2 regions of the Methylobacterium sp. C33D genome follow, and region 1 is predicted to be linked to the other one. Evidence: predicted binding sites of a transcription regulator. Region 1 holds the regulator's gene; the other holds the start of a gene.
What was found. The regulator HrcA, encoded in region 1, represses chaperone genes, less so after heat shock. The targets are predictions, from matches to a motif close to GTTAGCACTCNCNNNNNGNGAGTGCTAAC.
Positions count from the first base shown of each region.

Region 2: groES (co-chaperone GroES) is a predicted target of HrcA. The motif match lies at 3,188-3,216, and genes of this name have one in related genera.

Region 1 covers NZ_JBKFAV010000001.1:297,578-303,148, reverse strand. The annotation lists partial or broken gene ACLBXO_RS01495 (DUF1236 domain-containing protein) at 1-528, shown strand, start outside; gene hrcA (heat-inducible transcriptional repressor HrcA) at 583-1,638, opposite strand; gene rph (ribonuclease PH) at 1,806-2,519, shown strand; gene rdgB (RdgB/HAM1 family non-canonical purine NTP pyrophosphatase) at 2,516-3,145, shown strand; gene hemW (radical SAM family heme chaperone HemW) at 3,172-4,359, shown strand; gene ACLBXO_RS01470 (penicillin-binding protein activator) at 4,360-5,571, opposite strand, start outside.
Region 2 covers NZ_JBKFAV010000015.1:42,491-48,061, forward strand. The annotation lists gene fae (5,6,7,8-tetrahydromethanopterin hydro-lyase) at 1-479, shown strand, start outside; gene groL (chaperonin GroEL) at 1,116-2,756, opposite strand; gene groES (co-chaperone GroES) at 2,828-3,118, opposite strand; gene ACLBXO_RS13880 (CorA family divalent cation transporter) at 3,328-4,314, shown strand; gene ACLBXO_RS13885 (methyl-accepting chemotaxis protein) at 4,522-5,571, shown strand, end outside.

The DNA of each region.
Region 1 (5,571 bases):
GGTCGCGGCGCGGAGGGACCGGGTCGTCCGGGGGGCGCGGCCGAGCGCAACGGACCGGCGGACCGGGGCGGACCGGCCGCGAAGCCCGGGGCCGGTGACCGCGATGCCGGCGACCGCGGTGACCGCGGCGAGCGGGGTGGGCGCGAGCCGCGCGCCGGACCCGAGCGGGGCAACCGCGATGCGGCCGGTCCCGAGCGCGGCGGTCGCGGTCCGGCCGGCGAGCGGGGTGGCCGTGCCGGCGCCCGCGACCGCGGTGCCGTCCGCGGGGCAGTCGGCCGCCTCGACACCCGCCAGCGGACCGAGTTCCGCAGCTCGATCACGCGTCTGGGCGTCTCGCCGCTCCGGGACGTGGCCTTCGGTCTCGCGGTGGGCACGGCGATCCCGCGCTCGGTCAGCCTGCACCGGCTCCCGCCGGCGATCATTGAGCTGGTGCCGGAATACGAGGGCTACGACTTCATCCTGGTGCGCGACGACATCGTGATCATCGATCCCGACACCTACGAGATCGTGGACGTGATCCCGGCCTGAGCGGGCCGTCCCGACAAGGTCGGCGCGCCGGGCGGATCCTCTGCCCGGCGCGCTCTAGCGTCCGCCGTCCAGGAGCTTCGACACCACGCGCGCCGTGTAGTCGACCATCGGCACGATCCGCGCGTAGTTGAGCCGGGTCGGACCGATCACCCCGACGACACCCACGATCTTCTGCGAGCCGTCGCGGAACGGCGCCGCGATCAGCGAGGACCCCGACAGCGAGAACAGCTTGTTCTCCGACCCGATGAAGATCCGCACGCCCTCGCCGCCCTCGGCGCGGGACAGGAGATCGATCACGTCCTTCTGGGTCTCCAGGTCGTTGAACAGCAGGCGGATGCGTTCGAGGTCCTCGACTGCGCGCAGGTCGTCGAGCAGGTTGGCCTGACCGCGCACGATCAGCTGGCGCGCCTCCGTCGGGCCGACCGGGGTGGCCAGCCCGGCATCGACGAGGCGCTCGGTGATCGCGTCGAGTTCCCGCTTCATCGCCTTGCGGCCGGCCTCGATCTCGGCGCGCAACGTGCCCAGGGTGCGGCCCTGCAGCCGCGCGTTCAGGAAGTTGGTCGCCTCCTGGAGCGCGCCCGCCGGCAGGCCCGCCGGCAGGTCCACGAGGCGGTTCTCCACGGAGCCGTCATCCGAGACGAGGATGACGAGGGCGCGCGCCGGATCGAGGCGCACGAACTCGATGTGCTTCAGGTTGACGTTGGCCTTGGTGGTCAGGACGACCCCGGCGCCCCGGGAGACGCCCGACAGCATGGTCGACGCCTCGGCCAGGGCCGAGTCGAAGGTGTGGCCCGAGGCGGCGGCGCGCATCTGCGCCTCGATGCGCGCCTGCTCGTCCTGGCTGACGTCGCCGAGTTCGAGCATCGCGTCCACGAAGAAGCGCAGGCCGAGTTCGGTGGGCAGGCGGCCGGCGGACGTGTGCGGCGCGAAGATCAGGCCGGAATGCTCCAGATCCGCCATGACGTTGCGGATCGAGGCCGGCGACAGCGCCATCGGGAGGATGCGCGCGAGATTCCGTGAGCCGACCGGCTCGCCGGTCGTGAGGTAGCTCTCGACGATCTGCCGGAAGATCTCCCGGGCACGCTCGTTGAGGGCGGCGAGCGCCTGCATCGCTTGGCCGTTCGAGAAGTTGGGACTGGGGTTTGTCACGGGGTCATCCTGTGGTCCGATCATGTCCAACCGTCCCGCGCGGATCAATCCGTACGGCGATGCTTGCCCGCGGTGGCGCGGCGGCCTAAGAGCCCGGCCCTCGACACTCTCGACAGAAGGGGCCCGCGATGCGGCCTTCCAAGCGTGCCGCCGACGAGTTGCGGCCCGTGAGCCTGGAGCGCGCGGTCTCGCGCTACGCCGAGGGCTCCTGCCTCGTCAGCTTCGGCAACACCCGGGTGCTCTGCACCGCCTCGCTGGAAGAGCGCGCCCCCCCGTGGCTGCGCGGTTCCGGCAAGGGCTGGGTCACGGCCGAGTACGCCATGCTGCCGCGTGCGACGCACGAACGCACCCGCCGCGAGGTCGGTTCCGGGAAGCCGTCGGGGCGGACCCAGGAGATCCAGCGGCTGATCGGCCGGTCGCTGCGCGCCGTCACCAACCTCCCGGCCATGGGCGAGCGCCAGATCACGATCGATTGCGACGTGATCCAGGCCGACGGCGGCACCCGCACCGCCGCGATCACGGGCGCCTGGGTAGCGCTGCACGATTGCTTCGCCTGGATGCGGACCCGCTCGATCATCTCCGTCGACCCGCTGCGCGACCACGTCGCCGCCGTCTCGTGCGGCCTGTACAAGGGCATGCCGGTCCTCGACCTCGACTACGCCGAGGATTCGGCGGCCGAGACCGACGCCAACTTCGTGCTCACCGGGCGGGGCGGCATCGTCGAGGTGCAGGGCACCGCCGAGATGGAGCCCTTCACGCAGGAGCAGCTCATCGAACTCCTCGGCCTCGCCCGCGCCGGCACCGAGCGGCTGGTCGCCCTGCAGAAGGAGGCCATCGCGTGAGCCGCCGTCTCACCGGCAAGGTGGTGATCGCCACGCACAATGCCGGCAAGCTCGCCGAGATGCGCGACCTGCTCGCGCCCTTCGGGATCGAGGCGGTGTCGGCGGGCGAGCTCGGCCTGCCCGAGCCCGACGAGACCGGCACGATGTTCGCCGAGAACGCGGCGATCAAGGCGCGGGCGGCGGCCGACGCGACCGGGCTGCCGGCCTTCGCGGACGATTCCGGCCTGTGCGTCGACGCCCTCGACGGCGCGCCGGGCATCTTCTCGGCCCGCTGGGCCGGGCCGGCCAAGGACTTCACCGGCGCGATGGCGCGGATCTTCGCCGAACTCGACCGGCGCGGCGCCGCCGAGCGCCGGGCGCACTTCGTGTCCGCCCTCGTGCTGGCTTGGCCGGACGGGCACACCGAGCTGTTCGAGGGGCGGGTGTTCGGCGACCTCGTCGCCGCGAAGGGCTCCGCGGGCTTCGGCTACGATCCGATCTTCCGGCCCGACGGCCACGAGCGCACCTTCGGCGAGATGAGCGCCGAGGAGAAGCACGGGGTCGACTGGCAGAAGGGGCGGGGCCTGTCGCACCGGGCGCGGGCCTTCGTCGAGCTGAGCCGCGCCTGCCTCGCGCCCGGCGCCTGATTGCCAAACGGCGCGCGGGCGCTCACATGCCCGCCATCATGTCATCGACCGGCCCGGACCATCCGACCCGCGACGCGGGCTTCGGGATCTACCTGCACTGGCCCTTCTGCGCCGCCAAGTGCCCGTACTGCGACTTCAACAGCCACGTCCGCCGCGCGGGCGTGGACGAGCCGCGCTTCCTGGCGGCTTTCCGAGCCGAGATCGCCCACAGCGCCGCCCGCACGCCGGGCCGGACCGTGACCAGCATCTTCCTCGGCGGGGGCACGCCCTCGCTGATGCGGCCCGCGACCGTGGCCGGCCTGCTCGACGCGGTCGCGGCCCACTGGGCGGTCGCGCCGGACGCGGAAGTCACCCTCGAGGCCAACCCGTCGAGCGTCGAGGCCGGCCGGTTCCACGGCTACCGTGCTGCCGGGGTCAACCGGGTGTCGCTCGGCATCCAGGCCCTCGACGACGACGCGCTGAAGACGCTCGGGCGCCTGCACGACACGGCGCAGGCCCTGGACGCCATCGCCCTGGCGCAGTCCGCCTTCGCGCGGACCTCCTTCGACCTGATCTACGCCCGGCCCGGGCAGACGCCGGACCTGTGGCGGGCGGAGCTGAGCGACGCGCTCGCGCGGGCCGCGGAGCACCTCTCGCTCTACCAGTTGACCATCGAGCCCGGGACGCCGTTCCACGGGCTCGCCGCCGCCGGCAAGCTGGTGACGCCGGACGACGAGGTCGGCCGCGCCCTCTACGACGTCACCCAGGATCTATGCGCCAAGGCCGGCCTCCCGGCCTACGAGATCTCGAACCACGCGCGGCCCGGCGCGGAATCGCGGCACAACCTGCTCTACTGGCGCTACGGCGAGTATGCCGGGATCGGTCCGGGCGCCCACGGGCGGCTCGTGACGCCCGGCGGCCGGATCGGGACCGTCACGGAGCGGTCTCCCGAGGCGTGGCTCGCCCGCGTCGAGGCCGGGGGCCACGGGATCGTCGAGACCGAGAGCCTCTCGTCCGCCGACCAGGCCGACGAGTTCCTGGTGATGGGCCTGCGCCTGCGCGAGGGAATCGATCCCGACCGCTACGCGGCGCTCAAGGGCCGGCCGCTGAACGGCAACCGGATCGGCATGCTGATCGGCGATGGCCTGCTGGCGCGCCTGCCCGGCGGCCGCATCGCCGCCACGGCGCGGGGCGCGCCAGTGCTGAACGCCCTGGTCGCCGAGCTCGCCGCCTGATCAGATCGCGGGCTTCGCGAGGACCCGGGGCGCCGGGCTGACGGGCGTCGCGGCGTTGTTGCGGATCTCGTAGACCGCGAGGGACCGCTCGCTCTGACCGTCGGGCCGGAACCGGAACGTCCCGTCGACGCCGGCGAAGCCCAGACCGTTGGTCAGGGTGGTCTCGGCGAAGCGCTGCGAGCCGTAGCGCCGCGACAGGGCCGCGGCGAGCAGCACCGCGTCGTAGGCGAGCGAGGCCACCCGCGGCGGGACGGCGCCGAACCGGGCCTGGTAGCGCGCGCTGAAGTTCGAGAAGCCGACGCGGTCCGGCGCGGCGAAGCGGCCGCCCTGCAGGGCCGGCAGCGCGAACAGCGACGGCTCGTTCCAGAGGGCGGTGCCGAGGGGGCGCACCCGGGCCGGCGAGAAGCCCGCCTTCGTCAGCGCGGCCGCCACGGCGGGCATCGCGTCCGCGGTCTCGGGGATGAACAGCGCGTCGGCGATGGCGCCGGGCCCGCCGATCACCCGCGCCAGCCGCTCCACCGCCGGGCCGGGCGCGCCGGCCGGGTAGCGCTCCACGGCGGCGACGCGCGCGCCCTTCCGGGCGACGACCTCCCGGAACGCCGCCTCGACGGCGTTGCCGTAGGCGGTCTCGGGGATCAGCGCCGCGAAGGATCGTTTCCCGCCCGCGACCGCGTCCTCGACCACGCGGTCCACCTCCGGCTGCGGCAGGAAGCTCAGCAGGTAGACACCCGGGTTCGCCACGGTCGCGTCCGTCGAGAAGCCGATCACCGGCTTGCCGGCGGTCCTGGCGACGGCCGCGGCGGCCTGGACGCTGCCGGCGAAGAGCGGGCCGAGCACGATCTCGGCGCCCTGCCTCAGCGCCTCCTGGGTCGCCTCCCGGGCGCCGTCCGGGCTGCCCCGGTCGTCCTCGACGAGGAGCGTCAGGTCGGGCTGCTGGGCCTCGTCGTAGGCGAGCTGCGCCGCGTTGCGCATGGCGGCCCCCACGGTCGATCCCTGGCCGGTCAGCGGCATCACCAGGGCGACCTTCACCGATCCCGCGCCGATGCGACCGCCGCCCGCGGCCGGCATAGGCGCCGCCGCGGGCGCGGCGCCCGGCGCATCCGGCACCGCGGCCGGCGGTGACAGCTCGGCCTGCGGCCCGGTCGCGCGTCGCGCGAGGTCGCTGCCGACGCAACCGCCGAGCGAGAGCAGGATCGCGCAGAGCGCGGCGGT
Region 2 (5,571 bases), on a different contig from region 1:
CCCTCGTCGGCGACGGCAACGAGGTCGCCCACATCGACCTCATCATCGGACCGCGCGGTTCGCCGGCCGAGACGGCTTTCTGCAACGGCCTCGTGAACAACAAGCACGGCTTCACCAGCCTGCTCGCGGTCATCGCGCCGAACCTGCCGTGCAAGCCGAACACCCTGATGTTCAACAAGGTCACCATCAACGACGCCCGTCAGGCCGTCCAGATGTTCGGCCCGGCCCAGCACGGCGTTGCCAAGGCCGTGCAGGACGCGGTGGCCGAGGGCATCATCCCGGCGGACGAGGCCGACGACCTGTACATCCTGGTCGGCGTGTTCATCCACTGGGAGGCGGCCGACGACGCCAAGATCCAGAAGTACAACTACGAGGCCACCAAGCTGTCGATCCAGCGCGCCGTGAACGGCGAGCCGAAGGCCTCGACGGTCACCGAGCAGCGCAACTCCGCGCAGCACCCCTTCGCCGCCAACGCTTAGATCGGGGACGGTCCTGGGCAGAGCGAGCCTCCGCCCGCACCGCGGGGCCTGCTCCAGCGACTGGCTTCGATCTTCCTTGGCCGATAATTGAGCCCCTGAACGGGACGGCGCGAGCCGTCCCGTTTTCTGTTTGTCGTCCGCCGCACGAGCCACCGCGGCGACGGAGTGTCGGCCTTCGGCGCGCGGGACCCGTTTCGGTCGGCACGCGCGGCCGCGTCCGCGCCGGCAGAGCCGCGCGGTGAGGTCATACCTTGATCCGCCGAAGGGCTCGCGACCCTGCGCGATCACTGGAGGCACGGCGGCCCCCTGGTCCTCGCCGCGGCTCCCGACACGTCCGATCACGCGGCGATTCACGCCGGGATCCTCGCCTTCGTCGAGACCGGCGCGGACGATACCGATCAGGACAGCATCCCGCCCCTGATCGACCACAGCCTGGACTTCACTCTCCCGTTCCAGGCGACCGAGCGCGTCCGGCAATCCTCGAATCGCCACCGTGCGGGCGCGTCTCGCGGCCCAGGCGTCGCGTCGCGGCATCGGACCGGGCCGCGCCCGCGGGCGACCGCGGCAGGCCGGCGCCAAAAGAAAAGGGGCCGCCTCGCGGCGACCCCCTTCCTCCGTGACGCGAGTGGCGCGGACTTAGAAGTCCATGCCGCCCATGCCGCCGCCCGGCATCGCCGGAGCGGGGCTGTCCTTCTTCGGCGCGTCGGCGACCATCGCCTCGGTGGTCACCAGCAGGCCGGCGACCGAGGCCGCGTCCTGCAGGGCGGTGCGCACCACCTTGGCCGGATCGACGATGCCGGCCTGGATCATGTCGACATACTCTTCGGTCTGGGCGTTGAAGCCGAAGGTCTCCGAGGAGGTGTTGTCGGTGATCTTGCCGACCACGATCGAGCCTTCCACGCCCGCGTTCTGGGCGATCTGGCGGAGCGGGGCCTCAAGGGCCTTCAGGACGATCTTGATACCGGCCTGCACGTCCGGGATCTCGGACTTCAGCTCGGAGACCGCCTTCTTGGCGCGGAGCAGCGCGGTGCCGCCGCCCGGGACGATGCCTTCCTCGACCGCCGCGCGGGTGGCGTTGAGGGCGTCGTCGACGCGATCCTTCTTCTCCTTCACCTCGACCTCGGTCGCGCCGCCGACGCGGATCACCGCGACGCCGCCCGCGAGCTTGGCCAGACGCTCCTGCAGCTTCTCACGGTCGTAGTCCGAGGTGGTCTCCTCGATCTGCGCCTTGATCTGCGAGATGCGGCCCTCGATGTCGGACTTCTCGCCGACGCCGTCGATGATCGTGGTGTTCTCCTTCTCGATGCGCACGCGCTTGGCGCGGCCGAGCATGGGGAGCGTCACGTTCTCGAGCTTGATGCCGAGGTCCTCGGCGATCATCTGGCCCTTGGTCAGGATCGCGATGTCCTCGAGCATCGCCTTGCGGCGGTCACCGAAGCCCGGCGCCTTGACGGCCGCGACCTTCAGGCCGCCGCGGAGCTTGTTGACGACGAGCGTGGCCAGAGCCTCGCCCTCGATGTCCTCGGCGATGATCAGGAGCGGCTTGCCGGTCTGAACAACCGCCTCGAGCACCGGCAGCATGGCCTGGAGCGACGAGAGCTTCTTCTCGTGGATGAGGATGTAGGGGTCCTCGAGCTCGGCGACCATCTTCTCCGCGTTCGTGATGAAGTACGGGGAGAGGTAGCCGCGGTCGAACTGCATGCCCTCGACGACGTCCAGCTCGGTCTCGGCGGTCTTCGCCTCCTCGACCGTGATGACGCCCTCGTTGCCCACCTTCTGCATGGCGTGGGCGATCATCTCGCCGATCTCCTTGTCGCCGTTGGCGGAGATCGTGCCGACCTGGGCGACCTCGTCGGAGGTCGAGACCTTCTTGGCGCGCGCGATGATGTCCTTCACGGCGGCCTGGGTGGCGAGGTCGATGCCGCGCTTCAGGTCCATCGGGTTGATGCCGGCCGCGACGTACTTGGCGCCCTCGCGGACGATGGCCTGGGCCAGCACGGTCGCGGTGGTGGTGCCGTCACCCGCGATGTCGTTGGTCTTCGAGGCCACTTCGCGCACCATCTGGGCGCCCATGTTCTCGAACTTGTCGGCGAGCTCGATCTCCTTGGCGACCGTCACACCGTCCTTGGTGATGCGCGGGGCGCCGAAGCTCTTCTCGATCACGACGTTGCGGCCCTTCGGGCCCAGCGTCACCTTCACCGCGTCGGCGAGGATGTCGACGCCGCGCAGCATCTTATCGCGGGCGTCGGCGGAGAAACGAACGTCTTTCGCTGCCATTGTGTGCCTCTTAGCTAATGGTTGAACCCCGAGTCCGGGACGGCCTCAAAGGGCGGTGACGGGTGATCCGATTAGAGGGCGACGACGCCCATGATGTCGGATTCCTTCATGATCAGGAGGTCCTGACCGTCGATCTTGACCTCGGTGCCGGACCACTTGCCGAACAGGACGCGGTCGCCGGCCTTGACGTCGAGCGCGTTGACGCGACCGGCCTCGTCGCGGGCGCCGGGGCCGACGGCGACGACCTCGCCCTCCTGCGGCTTCTCCTTGGCGGTGTCCGGGATGATGATGCCGCCCTTGGTCTTCTCTTCGCTCTCGATGCGACGGACGACCACGCGGTCGTGCAGCGGACGGAACTTCATGAGCTGCCCTCTTGCTTCAGGTCTTGAGTTGGCGTTGATGCGGCCGGCGGGACCGCCGCGAACTCGACTGTTAGCACTCTGTCTCGGCGAGTGCCAAAGACGGCCGCGAGATAGGCGCGGGCGGGTTCCGAGTCAAGGCTGTCGCACCCCCGCGCGACGGCGCGATGACGCGCCGGCGGCACCGATCCCCTCATGGACGACTCGCTCTCATGCTGAGCCTGCACGGACCCGAAGGCCCGGTGGCGCTGCGACCCGGCAGCCCGATCGCGCGCGACACCGTGTGGCTCGACCTGAACGACCCCACGCCGGAGGAGGCCGCGGCGGTCGAGGCCGCGACCGGCCTGCGCGTGCCGTCGCGGGCGGCGCTCTCGGAAGTCGAGACGTCGAGCCGCCTGCGCCGGGTGAAGGGCGGGCTCTCGCTCTCGACGCCGATGATCACCTTCGAGCAGAGCGCGTCGCAGCTGAAGCCACTGGGCTTCCTGCTGACCAAGGATCACCTCGTCACGATCCGCTTCCACGAGTTGCGCGCCTTCGAGGGCTCCGCGAAGCGCATCGCGGACGGCGACGGCAGCACGACGCCGAGCGAGATCTTCCTCGTCGTCCTGGAGGAGCTGGTCGACAGCCTCGCCGACGCCCTGGAGGATATGGGATCCGAACTCGACACGCTCTCGACCCGCATCTTCGACTTCGACGTCCGCGGTGCCGAGCGGCGGCGCCTCGAGAGCCCGCCGCCCCGGCGCCGCGACCTCGCCCTCCGCCGGATCCTGCGCGGCATCAGCAACCGCGGGAAGGTTCTGGGAAAGATCCGGTCGAGCCTGCTCGGCCTCGAACGGATCATCCCGTTCGTCGCCGCGGCCTGCGACAGTCTCGGCCTGCCGGAGGATTCGCGCTTCGAGACGATCAAGCGGGACATCGAGTCCCTCGACGAGTTCGAGACGCGGCTCGCCGAGAACGTGCAGTTCCTGCTCGACGCCGCCCTCGGCCTCATCACGATCGAGCAGAACAACGTCTTCCGGGTCCTCACCGTCGTCTCGGTGGTCGGCGTCCCGCCGACGCTCATCGCGTCGATCTACGGGATGAACTTCAAGCACATGCCCGAGCTGGACTGGGCGCTCGGGTACCCCTACGCGCTCGGCCTGATCCTCCTCAGCGCCGTGGCACCGATCGTATACTTCCGCATGCGCGGCTGGTTCTGATATTCATAAGCAAAACACAGCATTCATGTCTCCATAGATCGGATAAAATGCAAATATCTGCGCGGATCCGAAATCGGCCACACAGCAGCGGCGACGTTACAAGCATTCGACCCGTGTCACCCGGATTTTAATCTGGATGAATGTCGCGATAAAGGGTTCATTAACGCTACGAGGCTAGACATGGCGCGGGAGAACGCGAGCAGCACCATGTTCAATCGCACTGTTTTCAACGAAGCCCAGGCCAAGATCGATGCCCTGGACCGCTCGCTCGCGATCATCGAGTTCTCGATGGACGGTACCGTCCTGCACGCGAACCAGAACTTCCTGCGGCTGATGAAGTACGGCCTCGGCGACGTCCAGAACCGCCATCACCGCATCTTCGTGGAGAGGGGCTTCGCCGAATCCGCGGAGTACGCGGCGTTCTGGAACAAGCTGAAGGACGGGCACTACGTCACGGGCGAGTTCCTGCGCCTCGACAAGGAGGGCGAACCAGTCTGGCTGGAGGCGACGTACAATCCCGTCCTGGACGCGCGCGGCAAGCCGATCAAGGTCGTCAAGTTCGCCGCGGACATCTCGGCGAAGAAGAAGGAGATCAACCGGCTCCTGACGATGATCGACAACGTTCCGGTGGCGGTCATGACCGCGGATCTGAAGGACAATTTCAAGATCGACTACATGAACGCCACGTCGCGCAAGACGCTCGGCACGATCGACCAGCACCTGCCGGTCAAGGTCGACGACATGCTCGGCCGCTCCTTCGACATCTTCCACAAGAACCCGAGCCACCAGCGCACCATGCTGGGGGACGCGAGCCGGCTGCCGCACAGCACCAAGATCAGGGTCGGGCCCGAGACCCTCAACCTGCGGGTCACGGCCGTGACCGACGAGAGGGGGCAGTATCTCGGCCCGATGCTGACCTGGGCCGTGGTCACCGCGCAGGTGAATATGGAGACCGAGGTCAAGCAGGTCGTCGAGGCCGTCGGTTCGGCCATCCAGGAGATGCAGAGCTCGGCCGAGGGGCTGATGCAGTCGGCCGAATCCGCCCGGCACAAGGCCTCCTCGGTCGCGTCGAACTCCGAGCAGATGAACGGGGCGATCCAGGAAATCTCGGGCCAGGTCGGGCGAGTCTCGGAGCGCGCGCAGCAGATCGCCGCCCAGGCCGGAACCACCGACGCGACCATGCGCCAGCTGGCCGAGAACGCCCGCAAGGTCGACGCGGTGGTGGGCATGATCAAGTCGATTGCCGACCAGACCAAC